3 regions of the Desulfosudis oleivorans Hxd3 genome follow, and region 1 is predicted to be linked to each of the others. Evidence: predicted binding sites of a transcription regulator. Region 1 holds the regulator's gene; each other region holds the start of a gene.
What was found. Region 1 encodes sigma-54, which starts transcription at its own class of promoters, with help from an activator protein. Its sites were predicted from a motif close to TNTGGCACANTTTCTGCTNT; they were not measured.
Positions count from the first base shown of each region.

Region 2: a site for sigma-54 is predicted at 1,592-1,611, ahead of DOLE_RS00540 (TorF family putative porin). Genes of this name have one in related genera too.
Region 3: a site for sigma-54 is predicted at 2,675-2,694, ahead of DOLE_RS14455 (Spy/CpxP family protein refolding chaperone). Genes of this name have one in related genera too.

Region 1 covers NC_009943.1:570,552-575,586, forward strand. Annotated here, with positions in the region: gene rapZ (RNase adapter RapZ) at 1-314, opposite strand, end outside; gene DOLE_RS02555 (PTS sugar transporter subunit IIA) at 321-779, opposite strand; gene hpf (ribosome hibernation-promoting factor, HPF/YfiA family) at 959-1,294, opposite strand; gene rpoN (RNA polymerase factor sigma-54) at 1,306-2,748, opposite strand; gene lptB (LPS export ABC transporter ATP-binding protein) at 2,750-3,472, opposite strand; gene DOLE_RS02575 (LptA/OstA family protein) at 3,487-4,050, opposite strand; gene lptC (LPS export ABC transporter periplasmic protein LptC) at 4,083-4,655, opposite strand; gene DOLE_RS02585 (KdsC family phosphatase) at 4,680-5,035, opposite strand, start outside.
Region 2 covers NC_009943.1:117,691-122,725, reverse strand. Annotated here, with positions in the region: gene DOLE_RS00550 (ATP-grasp domain-containing protein) at 1-774, opposite strand, end outside; gene DOLE_RS00545 (DUF3124 domain-containing protein) at 790-1,284, opposite strand; gene DOLE_RS00540 (TorF family putative porin) at 1,692-2,417, shown strand; gene DOLE_RS00535 (zinc ribbon domain-containing protein) at 2,528-3,202, opposite strand; gene DOLE_RS16880 (50S ribosomal protein L11 methyltransferase) at 3,199-4,071, opposite strand; gene DOLE_RS00525 (hypothetical protein) at 4,058-4,426, opposite strand; gene DOLE_RS00520 (YkgJ family cysteine cluster protein) at 4,423-5,035, opposite strand, start outside.
Region 3 covers NC_009943.1:3,387,637-3,392,671, reverse strand. Annotated here, with positions in the region: gene DOLE_RS14465 (hybrid sensor histidine kinase/response regulator) at 1-1,187, shown strand, start outside; gene DOLE_RS14460 (response regulator transcription factor) at 1,240-1,623, opposite strand; gene DOLE_RS14455 (Spy/CpxP family protein refolding chaperone) at 2,115-2,597, opposite strand; gene DOLE_RS14450 (ATP-binding protein) at 3,030-4,817, shown strand; gene DOLE_RS14445 (sigma-54-dependent transcriptional regulator) at 4,838-5,035, shown strand, end outside.

The DNA.
Region 1 (5,035 bases):
GTCTGACTGTAACGCTGGATCAGGACATTTTCCCCGGCTTCAAAAAAGAGAACGGTCAGCCGGTATCCCTGGGCCTTGAGGTCGTTGAAAACAGAAGGGTAGGTGGCAAGAAAATCGGGCTCCCGCAGGTCCATGACAAAGGCCAGCCCCGATATGCCGGATGCGGTGTTTACCGGGATTTCCAGAAATTTCGGCAGCAGGGCCACCGGCATGTTGTCAACGCAGTAAAACCCGGCGTCTTCAAAAACATCCAGGGCCGTGCTTTTGCCGGAACCGGACAGGCCGGTGAGAATGTGAATGATGAAGTTGCGCATAGCGGATCACGGCTCTTCGTCATACTCCTCGATGATCTCCAGCACGGTATCCGCGTCCTGGGCGTCGGCCAGCCGCTGCCTGAAAATATCGTTTTTCAGCAGCTTGGAGATGCGGGAGAGCAGCATGAGGTGCAGCTCGGTGGAACCCTCCGGCGTAAAGAGCAGAAAAAAGATGTGGACCGGCCGGCCGTCCATTGCGTCAAAGTCCACGCCTTTGCGGCTCAGGCCGGCGCACAGGATCACGGTTCCCAGCTCCTTGAGCTTGCCGTGGGGAATGCCGATGCCACCGCCGATGCCGGTGGTGCCCAGACGCTCCCGTTCCATGAGCATGCGCACCAGCTTGCTGTGCTCAATGCCTGAAATTTTTGCCGCCGGAACGGTCAACTCCTCCAAGACCCCTTTTTTGTCCCGGGCCTCCAGGTTGACAAGAACCGCCTCCTTACGCAGTACATCCAGAAGTTTCATGTTTACTACCTTTATAAAACAGCCGCCGGTTTCCCAGGTTGATATGCCAGAGTGGAAAAATACGTCACTTGGCCGGCGATGTCAACCCGGGGCAGGAGACCGCGCAAGACGGGGAAGGAGATGCTTTTTCCCGGTGCAGTCCGTTTTCCCGGTGCCAAAAGTCCGAAAGGAGTGCCCCTTTACGGCAGGTCCGTGTCCTCCCGCTTGGCGGCTTTTCGGGTGGCCGGCCGGTGCTGCTTGATCTTCTGTTTGTTTTTCTTGATCTGTTTTTCGATTTTGTCCATGACCAGGTCGATGGCCGCATACATGTCCTCTGTTTCTTCCTTGCCGATGATATTGAGCTTGTCCCCGGTCAGGTTGATCTCCGCGATGTTGCGAAATTTTTCCACCGAGAGCAACACCTCAGCTTTGGCAGGGGAGTCGAAGAGCCGGTCGAACTTGTTGAGTTTTTCCGACACAAACTGTTTCAGGTGCTCCGATGCCTCCAGGTTCTTGAATGTGACTGTTACCTGCATGACCATTCTCCTTAAAATTGTTTGCGCTTGGTGGATGACAGGATGCCCATGGCTTCCCGGTATTTTGTCACCGTGCGCCGTGCGATGTTGATGTTGGCCGCTTTGAGTATGTCAGCGATCTTGTCGTCGCTGAAGGGCTTTTTGGGGTTTTCGTTTTTTATGATCTGCCGAATTTTGTCCTGTACGCTGACCGACGCCATGCTGTCGGCGCCGGTCCGGTTGATGGCGCTGTTGAAAAAGTATTTCAATTCAAAGATGCCCTGGGGTGTGTGGGCGTATTTGTTGGTGGTGACCCGGCTGATGGTGGATTCGTGCATGCCGATGTCTTCGGCCACATCCCGCAGGATCATGGGCCTGAGGTGGGCCACCCCCTTTTCAAAAAAATCACGCTGAAACTTGAGGATGCTGTTCATGACCGCGTAGATGGTCTTCTGCCGCTGCTGAATGCTTTTGATCAGCCAGGTGGCGGACCGGATTTTTTCCTGCAGGTACTCTTTGGCCTCTTTTGATCCGGCGGCCCGGCCCCGCATCGCCTGCCGGTAGTAGGGGCTGATGTGCAGTCGCGGCAGGTCGTCGTCGTTTAAAACAATGACAAAATCGTTTTCGAATTTGTGAACATAAATATCGGGAATGATGTACCCGGCGTCCTCCTGCTTGAAGCTTCTGCCGGGCCGGGGCTCTAAGGTCCGGATCAGGTTGACCGCGGCCACGATCTCTTCCGTGTCGGTTTTCAGTGCCCTGGCAATGACCTTGTAATTTTTGGACTCCAGATGCTTCATGTGGTTGTTCAGGATGCCGGCGATCACCGGGGTGTCGATTCCCAGCTGGCGGGCCTGGATCAACAGGCATTCCGCAAGGGTCCGGGCGCATACGCCGGGCGGGTCAAAATTCTGGAGCATGGCCAGAATGGTTTCCACCTGCTCTATGGGCGCGTTGGCCGTGGCCGCGATCTCCGCCACATCGGCCTTGAGATAACCATCGTCATCCACGTTGCCGACGATCAGGCTGGCAATGGCCTCTTCCTGGCCGGTGGGCAGGGTCATGAGAAACTGCCACAGCAGGTGGTCCTTTAAGGACTTGTGGGAGGCGACAAAGGATTCATACTGGGGCTGCTCCCTGGCCTCGCTTTCAAACTGGACCCCGCCGTAGGAGTTGTATTCATTGAGGTAGTTTTCCCACTCCACCTGGTCGGAGATCTTTTCTTCAATAGAGACCTCCTTTTCCGCTTCAACCCTTTCGGGAAGGGCCTCCGCTTCCCTGTCATCGGTTGAGAGCTCGTCTTCGGGCGCTGTTTCCGGGGCCTCTTCCAGTGCCGGATTTTCGGACAGTTCCTGCTGGATCATGTCCACCATCTCCAGCCGGTTGAGCTGCAGCAGCCGAATGGCCATCTGCAGCTGGGGGGTCATGACCAGTTGCTGGCTCAGCTTGAGGTGTTGTCGCAGATCAAGGGCCATACTATAACCTGAACCCCTCTCCCAGATAGATGCTTTTCGCGGTTTTGCTCTCCGCGATCACCTGCGGCGTGCCGGCCTCAATGATCTGCCCGTTGTTGAGAATATAGGCTTTGTCGCAGACCCCCAGGGTTTCCCGCACGTTGTGGTCCGACACCAGGACGCCCAGGCCCCGGTCGGTGAGGTGCTGAATGATGGACTGAATATCGGCCACGGCCAGCGGATCAATGCCGGCAAACGGCTCGTCCAGCAACACAAAAGCGGGGTTGGTGGCCAGGACCCGGCAGATCTCCAGGCGGCGCCGCTCTCCGCCGGAGAGCAGGCCGGCCCGCTGCCCGGACAGGCGCTCAATGCCCAGCTCTTCCAGCAGGGTATGGGTCCGTTCCACCTGCTGCGCCACGGGCAGGCCCAGGTATTCAAGAACGGCCCGAATGTTCTGTTCCACCGTCAGTTTTTTAAAGACCGACGACTCCTGGGGCAGGTAGCCGATGCCCTTGCGCGCCCGAATGTGCATGGGATCGCCGGTTATATCGTCGCTGTCCACGGCGATGGCGCCGCTGTCGGGACGGATCATGCCCACGGTCATATAGAACGTGGTGGTTTTGCCGGCGCCGTTGGGCCCCAGCAGGCCGGCCACCTGTCCGCTTTCCAGCTCCAGGCTCACCGCGTTCACCACGGGCCGTCCGCTGTAATGTTTCACCAGTTCCCGTAAATAGAGTACCGCCATGCCGGTGGTTCCTGTTATTTTTCCGTCTGGTCGTCGTTTTTGGATCCGTCCGGGTGGATCACCGCCTGAACCCTTGTTTCCCCGCCGCTGATAACGGTGACGCTTTCGGTTTCCGTGTGCAGGGTGATGGTGTCTCCGGAAATGCGGCCGCTTTTGCCCGTGACCGTGGAGCCGGGCCCCATGAGTACCACCCGGCCCGATTCCCGTGAATAGACGGCCTGGTCTGTTTTTGCAACTTTGTCGTCAAACAGAATGGTGACATTGCCCGTGGCGATGATCTCCCTGACGGTTTTGCCGGTACCGGTGTCAAGCCGGTTGGCGGTTCCGGGCGCCTGAGTGTCCGGGGCCGGGCTGTAAAAAACCTGAAGGGTGTCGGCCTGAATGTCAAATTTTTCGCCCACGGCGCGGACATTGCCGGTAAACTCGGCATAGTCGGCCCGGCTTTCAGAGACCAGCCGGTCCGCAGAGATATGAATGGCCTTTGCGTCGTCCTGCGGGGGGGGTGGTGTGTCGGCCGACGCGAAGAGCGCCGGAAAAACCAGAAAACAGATTGTCAGCAGTCCGGTTTGTATTTTCATTGTGTTCCATATGCCTGTTTCGATTGCCGGCATTATTGAAGCGCCAGTGCGTCGTCGGTGATGCGGCCGGTTACGTTTCCCGACAACACCGCCTTGCCGGATGTCATGTCAAAGGTCATGGAATTACCGGTAAAACGGAACGAATCCCCTGTGACGACAACCGGTTCGACAGAGTAAAGTATATGCCGGTTGTCGTTATAATGCAACGTCTGGGCATAAATTTTGCGAGCCCGGTTTTCCACCACCACCCCGCCGGAAAGGGTGGCGTCGCCGGTCTCGGTGGACAGCTCTCCCTGTTTCGCGGTGACCACCGAAGGGGTGCCGTCTTCGGCAAGAAACGTCAGCGTCACATTTTCAAACACCGCCTTTTTGTCACGGGCCAGAAGAGAGGCGGTGTCGGCGGTCAGGGTGTGGGAGATGCGGCCTTCCTGAACAAAGGTCTGGGAAACACCGGTCATGGAGATATCAACACCTGTGTCGGCCTGTTCAGTCGCCGCCGGCGGTACTGAAAGGGGCCGGCTCTGTACCAGCAGATAGATCACGGCACCCAGCGCGGCAAAAACGGTGATCATGAGAAACAGGGATATGGGCCGGGTGTATCGCATGAAGTGTCTGGATTCCGAAAGATGCTAAAGAAATTTTCCGGCGGCCGTTTTCCACAGGCCCCGGGCGTGCAGTATGTGTTCACACACTTCTCGGACCGCGCCCCTGCCGCCCGGCGCACGGGTGACAAAAGCGGCCGTGCTTTTTACCGCCGGATGGGCGTCGGCCACGGCAATGGCAAGCCCCGCCCTTTTCATCAGGGGAATGTCGGGCAGGTCATCACCCATAAAGGCCGTCTGACCGGCCTGAACCCGGCACCGGGCAAGGATTGCTTCCAGGCACGCGGCCTTGTCTTTTACATTGTCGTAAACGGTGGTAATGCCCAGCTCTTTGCATCGTCGGTTCAGGGCATCAGAGGAGCGGCCGGTGACAATGCCCACGT
Region 2 (5,035 bases), 450 kb from region 1:
TTCCGGGGGCCGGCTCATTTCGATCAGGTAGTCCAGAACCACCCTTCCCAGCCGAATACCCCTGGTAATCAGGCCCTGGGTGCCGAACCGGGGATTAAACTCCAGAAGAAAGCAGTGTCCGTCCACCACGGCCACGTCAAACCCGGCATGGTTGATATCCAGTTCAATGGCCACCTTTTCCACCAGGCCAAGGGCGCTGTCGGGGATGTCCTCAAAACAGACGGTTCCGCCCCTGGACACATTGTTGCAGAAAGCCCCGTCCGGGGCCTGGCGCCAGTAGGCGGCCACAACCGACTTTCCCACCACCACCACCCGCAGGTCCCGGCTGATGGGAAGATACTCCTGGACAAAAAGGGTGTCGTTGCGGTCCACATAGGCCTTCAACGCCTTTTTGTCGGTGATCAGAAAAACCCCTTCCCCCATGGAACTTCTCACCTCTTTTGCCACAAAGGGAAAATCGAACTCATCAAGAATCTGCTCTGTGGCGTATTCGTTGCGTGACAGGATCCGGGTGACAGGAGCGTTCTCCGGGCAGACCGCCTCAAAGGCCCTGGCCATTTCAATTTTGTCGTGGCCGATGTGATAGGTGCTGACGCTGGGAAATATCCGTTTTTTAAGGCCATAATACAGGGGGTTGACCTGCCAGTATTCAGGATAAAGAATCCAGTCGGCCGACTTGACGGTCTCTTTTTCCCGGAACCAGTGCGCCGGCTTGATGGTCCGCACACCGGGAATGTCCAGGGTCTGAAGGGGATCGAAAGAAACCAGGCGCATGCTCGCGGACGGCTCCTATTGAGAGGAAAAGGGGGTAATGGGCTGGCCCCTGGAAGTAAAGGAGATGCCCTGCTGAATCTGGGTGCCGATCATGATGGACTCGACAATGGGTGGATTGACCGGGCCATCGGATGTCCACTCAACAATAAAGTTGGCGCCCGACCCGCCGCTTTTGTCCCGTTCCGGCACCACGTAGCGTATGGATTCCAACGGCTTTAACTTAACCGGCGCCGAGACATAGCTTTTCAGCTGCTTTCCCTGTGTTGCATAGTAGTCCGCTTTGGTGACAAGAATGGCGCGGCCGGGGTCGATGTTGCGAATGCTCAGGGTCACGGTCAAAAGAAAGGGCTGCTCGTTGTTACCGCTGTATATATGGGAATAGGCCGGCACGTAAAGGGTCTGGCCCGTGGAGAGCGGCAACACAGACTCTGCCCCGGCTGTGGACAGAAAAACCATCAGGCAGACCAGAACGGCCATCCCGATACGGACCATACAGCGTGGTGTTTTCACCCCTTCTCCTTTTTTCCGGATGCTCAAACGCCCTGTGGCAGAAACCCCCTCCGCCCGACTACTGACATTATTACACTTTTACACCACCGGCCGCGGCAATGCAATGTTTTTTGCGCCCGTAGAACCCCCGCGCTGATCGCATGTGCTGGTTTTTTGCCCCCGGTGCATATCGTAACATAAAATTTATGTTACGGTTTTGTCTTGCGACTAACAACAAACTACAAACATGAAACCTTTCTTTTTCCCTCTCGTTTTTTCAGATTCGTCCAAAGCTTTGCGGGTAAAGGGTTTTCACGATTTTATTGTCTCTGGCACGCGTTGTGCTTTTCTGTTCTGCCTGTCGGCGTGGATTTTCAGTTTAGCGGACCACGCCAAACGCATGCAACAGCAAAGAAAGGAGAAGCAACATGAAACGATTTGGTTTTGTTCTTGGTGTGTTGGGTCTGTTATTGGGGGTCGGTGTCAGCAGCGCGACGGCCGCGGCCGTGTCAGCCGGCGCGGATGTTGTGTCCGCCTATGTATGGCGGGGCATTACCTTCAATGACGAGGCGGTGGTCCAGCCCTATCTGGACGTCACCGCGGAAAACGGTATTAACCTGAACGTATGGGGCAACTACGACGTGGGTGATTATGGGGGAACCCTGGCGGAAGATAACGAGTTTTCCGAAATCGACCTGACGCTTTCCTACGGATTTTCCCTGGATCCCGTGGATATTACCGTGGGCCACATCGAATACCTGTTTCCCAATGGCGGGGGCCAGGGGACCAGTGAGCTGTTTATCAGCACCTGGGCGTCCCTGGTGGCAGGACTGTCCGCGGGTGTCGATTTTTATTATGACTATGACGAACTGGATGAATACTACCTGTCGGCGGGCATTGCCTACGACCTGGAGCTTCCCCGGGGCATCGGCCTTGGATTTGGCGCGTCGGCCGGGTACGCAGGAAACCGCTATGCCGCGGATGGAAACCACGACTTTTACGACTACAACCTCTCCCTGTCCGCGGGGTTTCCGGTAACCGACTCCGTCGACCTGTCCGCATTTATTGCCTACACGGACACCTTTGACAACACCACCCTGCCCGACCAGGATGTCGACGTTTATGGCGGCGCCGGGTTCTGCGTGAATTTCTAACCAGACGCCCTTGCGAAAAAGCCCCCTCCCGCCTTTTTCGCATAAAAAACCCGGTATTCCGGCGTGAGACATGCCGGAATACCGGGGCTCTTTTTTCTATTTGCCGGGTCTTATGTGGAAAGTTCCTTTCCACAGTGCTTGCAGACCTTGGCCCGTTTCTTGATAATTTCCGCGCAGTAAGGGCATTCCAGGGTAAAGTGGCGCTCGTGAATTTTAGCCACGGCCTTTTGGGCGGCCTCATTTAAAATCGCGTTGCCGAAATTGTAGCTCCGCAGGGGTTCAATAGCCTCCAGATCGCCGATATCCCCCACCATCTCAGCGGCCTTGAGCCGCACCTTGGCGGGCTCGGTGGCATCCAGCAGCAGGGTCAGCACTTCGTACCAGCTTTTGGTGGTGTAAAACTCGGCCAGCAGGGAAAACCCCCGCTTGGTGGCCTCCCGAATCCGGTCCTGCTCGGCCACGGTCTCTTCGGTCACCACCTGGGCCAGGCCGCCCTGGTCGCTGAAAACCGGCATGGTTTCAAACTGCTCCGTGAACGGATAGCACATGTTCCGGTAAGAGGCCTTGTGGCCAAAGGTCTCCTGCATGTAGGCCCACCCCTGGGTATAGGTGGGACAATTGTTGTTAAAACAGACAAACAGATAAGGTGTTCCCCACCCAAGGCCGTCACTGAAGTTCAGAATCGGGGGTTCCCATATCTCCATCTCCTGCCCGCACGCCGGGCACCGGGGCTTTTTTTCTGCCAGCAGTCTTTCCAGATACTGCTCTTTTGTTTCGATGGTCATGTGTCACCTCTTTTTTGTGAGTCCAAAACGGTCCTTTGGTGTTTGTTCGCTTTGGACGGATGTTTGATAAACACCATGGCGCTCCACCCGCCGTCGGATGATTGCCAGATACAGGTTGCCGTGGTGTCAAACGCCGCCATCAGGGGCGCGGTCTCCTGGGTTCGAATGCCGGAAACCACCAGGCCGCCACCCGGCATCAGCAGATTGTCAATCAGGGGCGCGTATCGCTTCAGGGTCGGCAGCCGAAGGTTTGCCGTCACCAGAAAAAACGGTCCGCTCACCTGCTCAAGGCCCCTGTCGGACACCACGATGCGGTCGGACAAATCGTTGAGGGCCACATTGTCCGCCGCCTCTTTTCTTGCGCACGGATCGATATCAATGGCCAGCACTCGAAAGACCCCCAGCCGGGCCGCCACAAGGGCCAGCACGCCGGACCCGGTGCCGATGTCCAGGGCGGCGGCGGACCGGTCAAGCCCGGTGTGCGCGGTAAAAAGAAAATCCAGGCCGCACACGGAAAGTCGTGTGGTGGGATGGCGACAATCACCAAAGGCGGCCCCCGGCATCAGCCGGACCATTTGACAACCGATTTCCAGGGGCACCGGCACCCGGGGCGGGGCCACCATCACGTGGGGGGAGAGCCGCACCGTGCCCCCGTAATTTTTTTCAAGAAAACAGTTGCCGCACTCTTCCGAAAACCGAAGCGTACCGGCATCCACCAGGCCGGTAATGGCGGCCTTTACCCGCCGGATGCCCACCCCGTGCTGTTCAGAAACCGCCCGTATCACCTGCCGGCAGACAAGCCGGGCCTCGGCGTCGGTCACCATGCGGACCACATCCGCGGCAATCGGGTCGGGGTCACTGGTTTTCAAAAAGATCGATTCCCTCTTTTTCCAGCAGGTCCCGGTACCAGGAAGCAAAGGCGAACATGCCGAGGGCCCGCTCCTCCTCGTTGATAATGCCCAGGCACAACTCAAAAGCGCCCCGGGCATACTGGGTGCTGTAGGTCTCCATCGCCAGCGTCTGCAAAAACTCCCGGATCAGCACCTGGCTGGTCCGCCGGGTCTTGTCCTTTCGCATGTCGATGGGATCCTTGGGCTCCTGAAAGGGGTCCCACTTGTCATACCCTTTTTTCTGGACCCATCGCTGGGCCCGCGGGGACATGGCGTCAAAAATCGCCTGCTTTCGCGCTGCCTTTTCCTCCGGAGAAAACGCTTCGATCTTCATTCTTTCTCCTCTTTCCCGTCCTCTGTGTTCTCCGCTTCCTGGTTAAACCCGAAAAACGCGTCATCGTAGTCGGAGAGAAGGGCCATTGAAACCGGCACCAGCATTTCGTCCATTTTGGTGTACCGGGTCTGAATGTCGACCATCAGCTCCCGGGAAAGGGCGTAAAGCTGAGAATAAATCTTATCCATATTAAGGGTGGGGTATTTTCCGCCGGCCTCAAATCCGCTTTTGCCACAGGTGTGGCTCATTCCAGAAATCGAGGTGGGAATACCGTAAATCCGGCAGGTAATGGGTCGAAACGCATACAGGTCGCACATCTCTTCGTTGTTAAGCAGGGGGCACCGGACCCGCTCCATGCCCATTTCCGCCAGAATGGCCACTTCGTTCTTGCCTTGTTCGTGGTCCAGGTAGGCCTGCTTTTTTAACTTGTAAATCTGACGGTCGGCCCGGTTTGCCTTTTCCAGCATCTGTTCGTTGCGCCCGAAGGCCGCGTTGAACTTGTGGTTGATGTAGAGGGCCTCGATCAGGGTCAGATCAAAAAGGGCGTGACAACAGTCCGAACAGCCCTGACTGCAGGTAACGCAGGCGGGGTACTCGTCCTTGACCCGG
Region 3 (5,035 bases), 1.1 Mb from region 1:
TTATTCCAAAGCCCTTTGACCCGGCCCAGCTGCGCATCGTGGTGGAACGGGCACTGGACAAGATTCGCCTGATCCATGAGACCGAGCAGCTGGCCCTGGAGCGGAGCCGGACCCTGGCCGACCTGGGCACGGAAAAGAGCCGGATCAGCGCCATTGTGGAGTCCCTTCCCACCGGCGTGGCGGTTACCGATAAAAACGGTACCGTGGTGCTGATGAATCCGTCGTTCAAGCTGCTGGTGGGGCTGGCACCGGAAACCGCTCCCGGTGCCGACATCGCCACTTACATCGAAGATCCGGTGCTTTGCGACATGGTGCGGCGCACGGCCAGGGGCGATAACGGCGGCGCCGCCGACCTGTTTACCCACGAACTGAGCATCGGCGGGGAAAAGTATCTTATTGCCCGGGGCCGCCCGGTCCAGGCCGAAACCGGCGAGTGCATCGGCACGGTGGTGACCCTGGGCGACATCACCTCCATCAAGCTGCTCGATCAACTCAAGTCCGAGTTCGTGGCCAAGGTGTCCCACGAACTCCGGTCCCCGCTCTCCACCATTCACGAGCAGCTGGGCGCGGTGCTGCGGGACATGGCCGAAGAAAACGACGACAACGAGGATCAGTACATCCTTTCCCGGGCCAAGGAGAAGACCGGCGGCCTGATCGCCCTGATCGGGGACCTGCTGGATCTGTCCCGCATCGAGTCCGGCGGCGTGACACACAACATTCAGCCGATCCGGCTGGAAAACCTGCTTGCCAGCATCGTGGACTTCATGCAGTCCCGGGCCGCGGCCAGAGAGCAGAGGCTTTCCCTGGAGCTGGGGACCGGGCCGTTTCCCGAGCTGACCGCCGACCCCCTGGCCCTTGAAAGCATCTTTGGCAACCTGGTGGCCAACGCCCTTCAATACACGGGCAACGGCGGTTCCGTTGTGGTGCGGGCCGACATGGAGGATGGGTTTTTCAGGGTGTCTGTGGCGGATACCGGGTTCGGTGTCGCCGAGCAGCACAGGGAGAAGATTTTTGAAAAGTTTTTCCGGGTCAAGGACGAGAACACCCGGTTTATCACGGGCACCGGCCTGGGCCTGCCCATTGTGAAAGGGCTGGTGGAGCAGATGGGCGGCACCATTGACCTTGCGAGCCAGCCCGGCAAGGGCAGCACCTTTACCGTCAGGCTGCCGGCGCCCAGAAACGTTTAGTCCGGCAGACACAAGGGGCCGGAAAGTTTAACGCTTTCCGGCCCGGTCTGTTTTAGTCTACCAGGCTTTTGACGCTTTCGCAGATGTCTTCAGCGGAGGCGGGCTTGGGCAGATAGTCGTCGGCTTTCATGGAAATGCCGTCAAAGTGGGAGTAGCGGGTAGAGCTGACGTGGTCAGCCACGGCGGTCAGCAGCACAATGGGAATATCGGCGTACTTCTCATCCCCTTTGAGTTCCGCGCACACCTCGTAGCCGTCTTTTTCCGGCATCATCACGTCCAGCACCATACCGTCCGGCGGGTTGGCATGGACCTTTTCCAGGGCCTCAACGCCGTTGAAGGCCATTTCCACCTGGAAGCCCGCCTTTTCCAAGTATTTTTTCACCAGCATGACGAAATCGGGTTCGTCATCCACCACGAGAATGCGTTTTTTCGACATGGGATGCACCCTCCTTTTCTTAAATGTCGGATTGTATATTAAAAACAGAATGCTTACAGGTTTTTTTACAGCTTCATGGCGGTATCTTACATGAGGCATGGTGAAAAAACCAGTTTTTTTGCCGAAGCACATGATTTTTGTTAAATGGCGTTTTGCCTCCGGGACTTTGTGTCAATCAAAGACCTGTCAGGCTGGCCGGCCAGCCGGTTTGAACACAAAGGTCGCGAAGAAAACGAAGACCACGAAGAAGGTGTTCGAATGAGAGAAACTTTTCAAACCGGAACGAAGTCGATTAAGAACAAGCGTAAAAGTGAAGGCGGGAGATGGTGTGCGGTTTTTTAAGGAAAAGGCTGTGCCCCCCGCGCGTTTGAGGGGGAGGGGGGGGAGGCAGAGGGCACAGCCAGGAGGAGCCGGTTGCAAGGCAATGGCGTTGGGGGGAGGCTGTGCCGCAGGGGAGGAGACCGGCACAGCCGCGCGCCATTACCGGATTGCTAATTCCGGCACAATCCAGGACCGGGGGACCGGCCCTGAAAACCAAAACCACATGCTCCTTTTCCAACACCAAACCGTTTACCTGCTTCAGGGGCTATCTCACGGGCTTCCATCAGATAGTCCACATGTTTTTCGGCAAGCTTTCCCTTGAGCTCAGAGATCTCTTTTACCAGCTTTTTGATCTGCTGGCGGTCCGGCTTGGAGGTCTCCATCAGCAGGGCCAGCTTGTCGGACGCCGTATTTATACTGATGCGAAGATCCACGGTGTCATCAATGAATTTCTGATTCAGCCCGTCCAGCGCTTTCTGCTGCTCTTCCGTCAGGTCGCTTTTCCACGGGGACCGGGCATTGGCCCCTTCCTCCGCGCCTTGCCCACGAAACCGGGGACAGTCTCCTGAACGGTCCGGACCCCAGGCAAAACCGTAAGTGGCCAGGGCCATCACAAACAACGCCACAACCGCTGTCAGTGCTCTCTTTTTCATTTACTTCTCCTTTCAGACCGGATTTGCCGGTTTTATAAAGTTAATTTTGATTTTCGATTTTTCAATTGCCTATCTGAATAGCAAGGCCCGTGCCAGACAGCAATAATTTTTATAAGAATCTGTTTTTGAAATTGTTTTTTGTTGATTTCCTTCCGTAAAGGCGGTAAGGTTTTCTTAAATCCGGATATTTTTTATGCACCCTTTTGTATCCATATGGGTAAAATTTACCCGTAGTTTTCGGACAACGGCGGGGCCGCCGGAAATGGAGGCAACCGGCCCTTTCAATTGAAGCTGTAAGAGCGAGCCCCTATATTGGTCCGCCAGGAGGCTTTCAATACATAAAGGCACCTCTCTTGCATAACCGACTCCGTCAGTCCCTGTACCGGCCGGGCCATGCAGGGCCGTTTATCAATATTTAAAGGTTCTGAAACTATGAAGTCCAGGCAGCGACGAACGGTTTCCTTAAAAAGCATCTTTCTGTTCGGCATCGTGGGGGTGCTTCTGATTGCCGTGCCCATCTTCGTATTCGTGGTGGTCGACAACATCCGTACCCATGACCAGCGGGTGGTGGAAAACATGAAAGGCAAAGGCGCGGCCCTGATCCGCTCCTTTGAGGCCGGCACCCGCACTGGCGTGGTGATGATGATGTGGGGCGCGGAAAAGGTGCAGCGGCTGCTCATGGAGGTTTCCCTGCAGGAAGACATCGCCTACCTGCTGATTACCGATGAGACCGGCGACATCCTTGCCCACAGCGACCCGGACCGGGTGGGCAGCCGGTATGAGAATTTCCCGGAGATTCCGGCGGACCAGGCCCCCTCCACAATTTCTCACCGCCGCGTGGAGCATGACAACGGGCCGGTATTCGAGGTATTCAAGCAGTTTACGCCGGACCGGCCCCCTGCCGTCCGGGGCCGGCTCAAAAGCATGATCGACCGGCTGCCGCCCGGAGAGCACAAGCGGCTGTTCAACGACTGGTGCGCCATGCATTTTTTCCAGGACATGGACCAGCCCCCGGTGCGCCAGTTTATCTTTGTCGGCTTTGACATGACCCGGCTGGACGCGGCCCGGTCCGCCTATATTCGCCGCGCAGTCCTCAACGGCACGGTGGTGCTGCTGATCGTGTGCACCGGCATGCTGGCGCTGTTTTCCATTCAGGCCTACCGGTCGGCCCGTTCCTCCTTTGTCCGTGTCAAGGCCCTTTCCGACGAGGTGGTGGCCAACATGCCGGCCGGCCTGGTCACCTTCGGCCCCGGCCCGGAGATCACGTCGTGCAACCGCCGGGCCGCCGAGATTCTGGGTATGGCGCCCTGTCGTACGGATGACGACCCGCTGGACATGGACCGTTTACCGCCGCCGGTGCGGCAGGTGGCCGACCAGGTGGTTCAGGACGGAGGCAATGTCTCCCAGGAGGTGGAGGTGCCGGGGCCGGACGGTGTGGACCGGGTGCTGGAGATCGGGGCCTCCCCCATTCAGGACGAAGGCGGCCGGGTGTCCGGCTACCTGCTGCTGATAAAAGATCTTACCGGCATGCGCCGCCTGGAAAAAGAGGTGGCCCGCAGCCGCCGCCTGGCCGCCATCGGCAAGCTGGCCGCGGGCGTGGCCCATGAAATCCGCAACCCGTTAAGTTCCATCAAGGGGTTTGCCACCTATTTCAAGGAGAAGTTTTCGGATTCGGACCAGGACAAGAAGACCGCCGACACCATGATTTACGAGGTGGAACGGCTCAACCGGGCCGTGACCCAGCTTCTGGAGTTTGCCCGGCCCGTCTCCCTGGAGATAACCGAGGTAGAACCCGGCGAGCTGATTGAGCATTCCCTGCGGCTGATGGAAAACGATTTTACCAACAAGGGTATAGAATCCACGGCCCGCATTCAAACGACCCGGCCCGTCATCCGCACCGACCGGGACCGGCTCAACCAGGTGCTGCTCAACCTGTATTTAAATGCCGTGGACGCCATGGAGAGCGGGGGCCGCCTCACCGTCACCCTGTCCGACGGCGACAACAACGATACCGTGACCATCGATGTGACAGATACCGGCCACGGCATTGCGGAAAAGGATATGGAGCAGATTTTCGATCCCTATTTTACCACCCGAAGCCGGGGCACCGGCCTGGGCCTGGCCATTGTCTACAAGCTGGTGGAGAGTCTGGGCGGCACCATCACCGTGGAGAGCCGGGAAGGCCACGGTACAACGTTTCATATCCGCGTTCCGGCATGAACGAAACACAGAAGGAGAACATGAAAAAGCACGCCACAATCCTGATTGTTGATGATGACGCCGGCCACCGCTCCATGCTTCGCACTCTTCTGGAGGGGTGGGGCCACCAGACGGCCGAGGCCGACGACGGCCTGGCCGCGGTGGAATATGTTCAAACCCGGCCCGCGGACATCGTGCTCATGGACCTGAAGATGGTCCACATGTCCGGCATGGAGGCC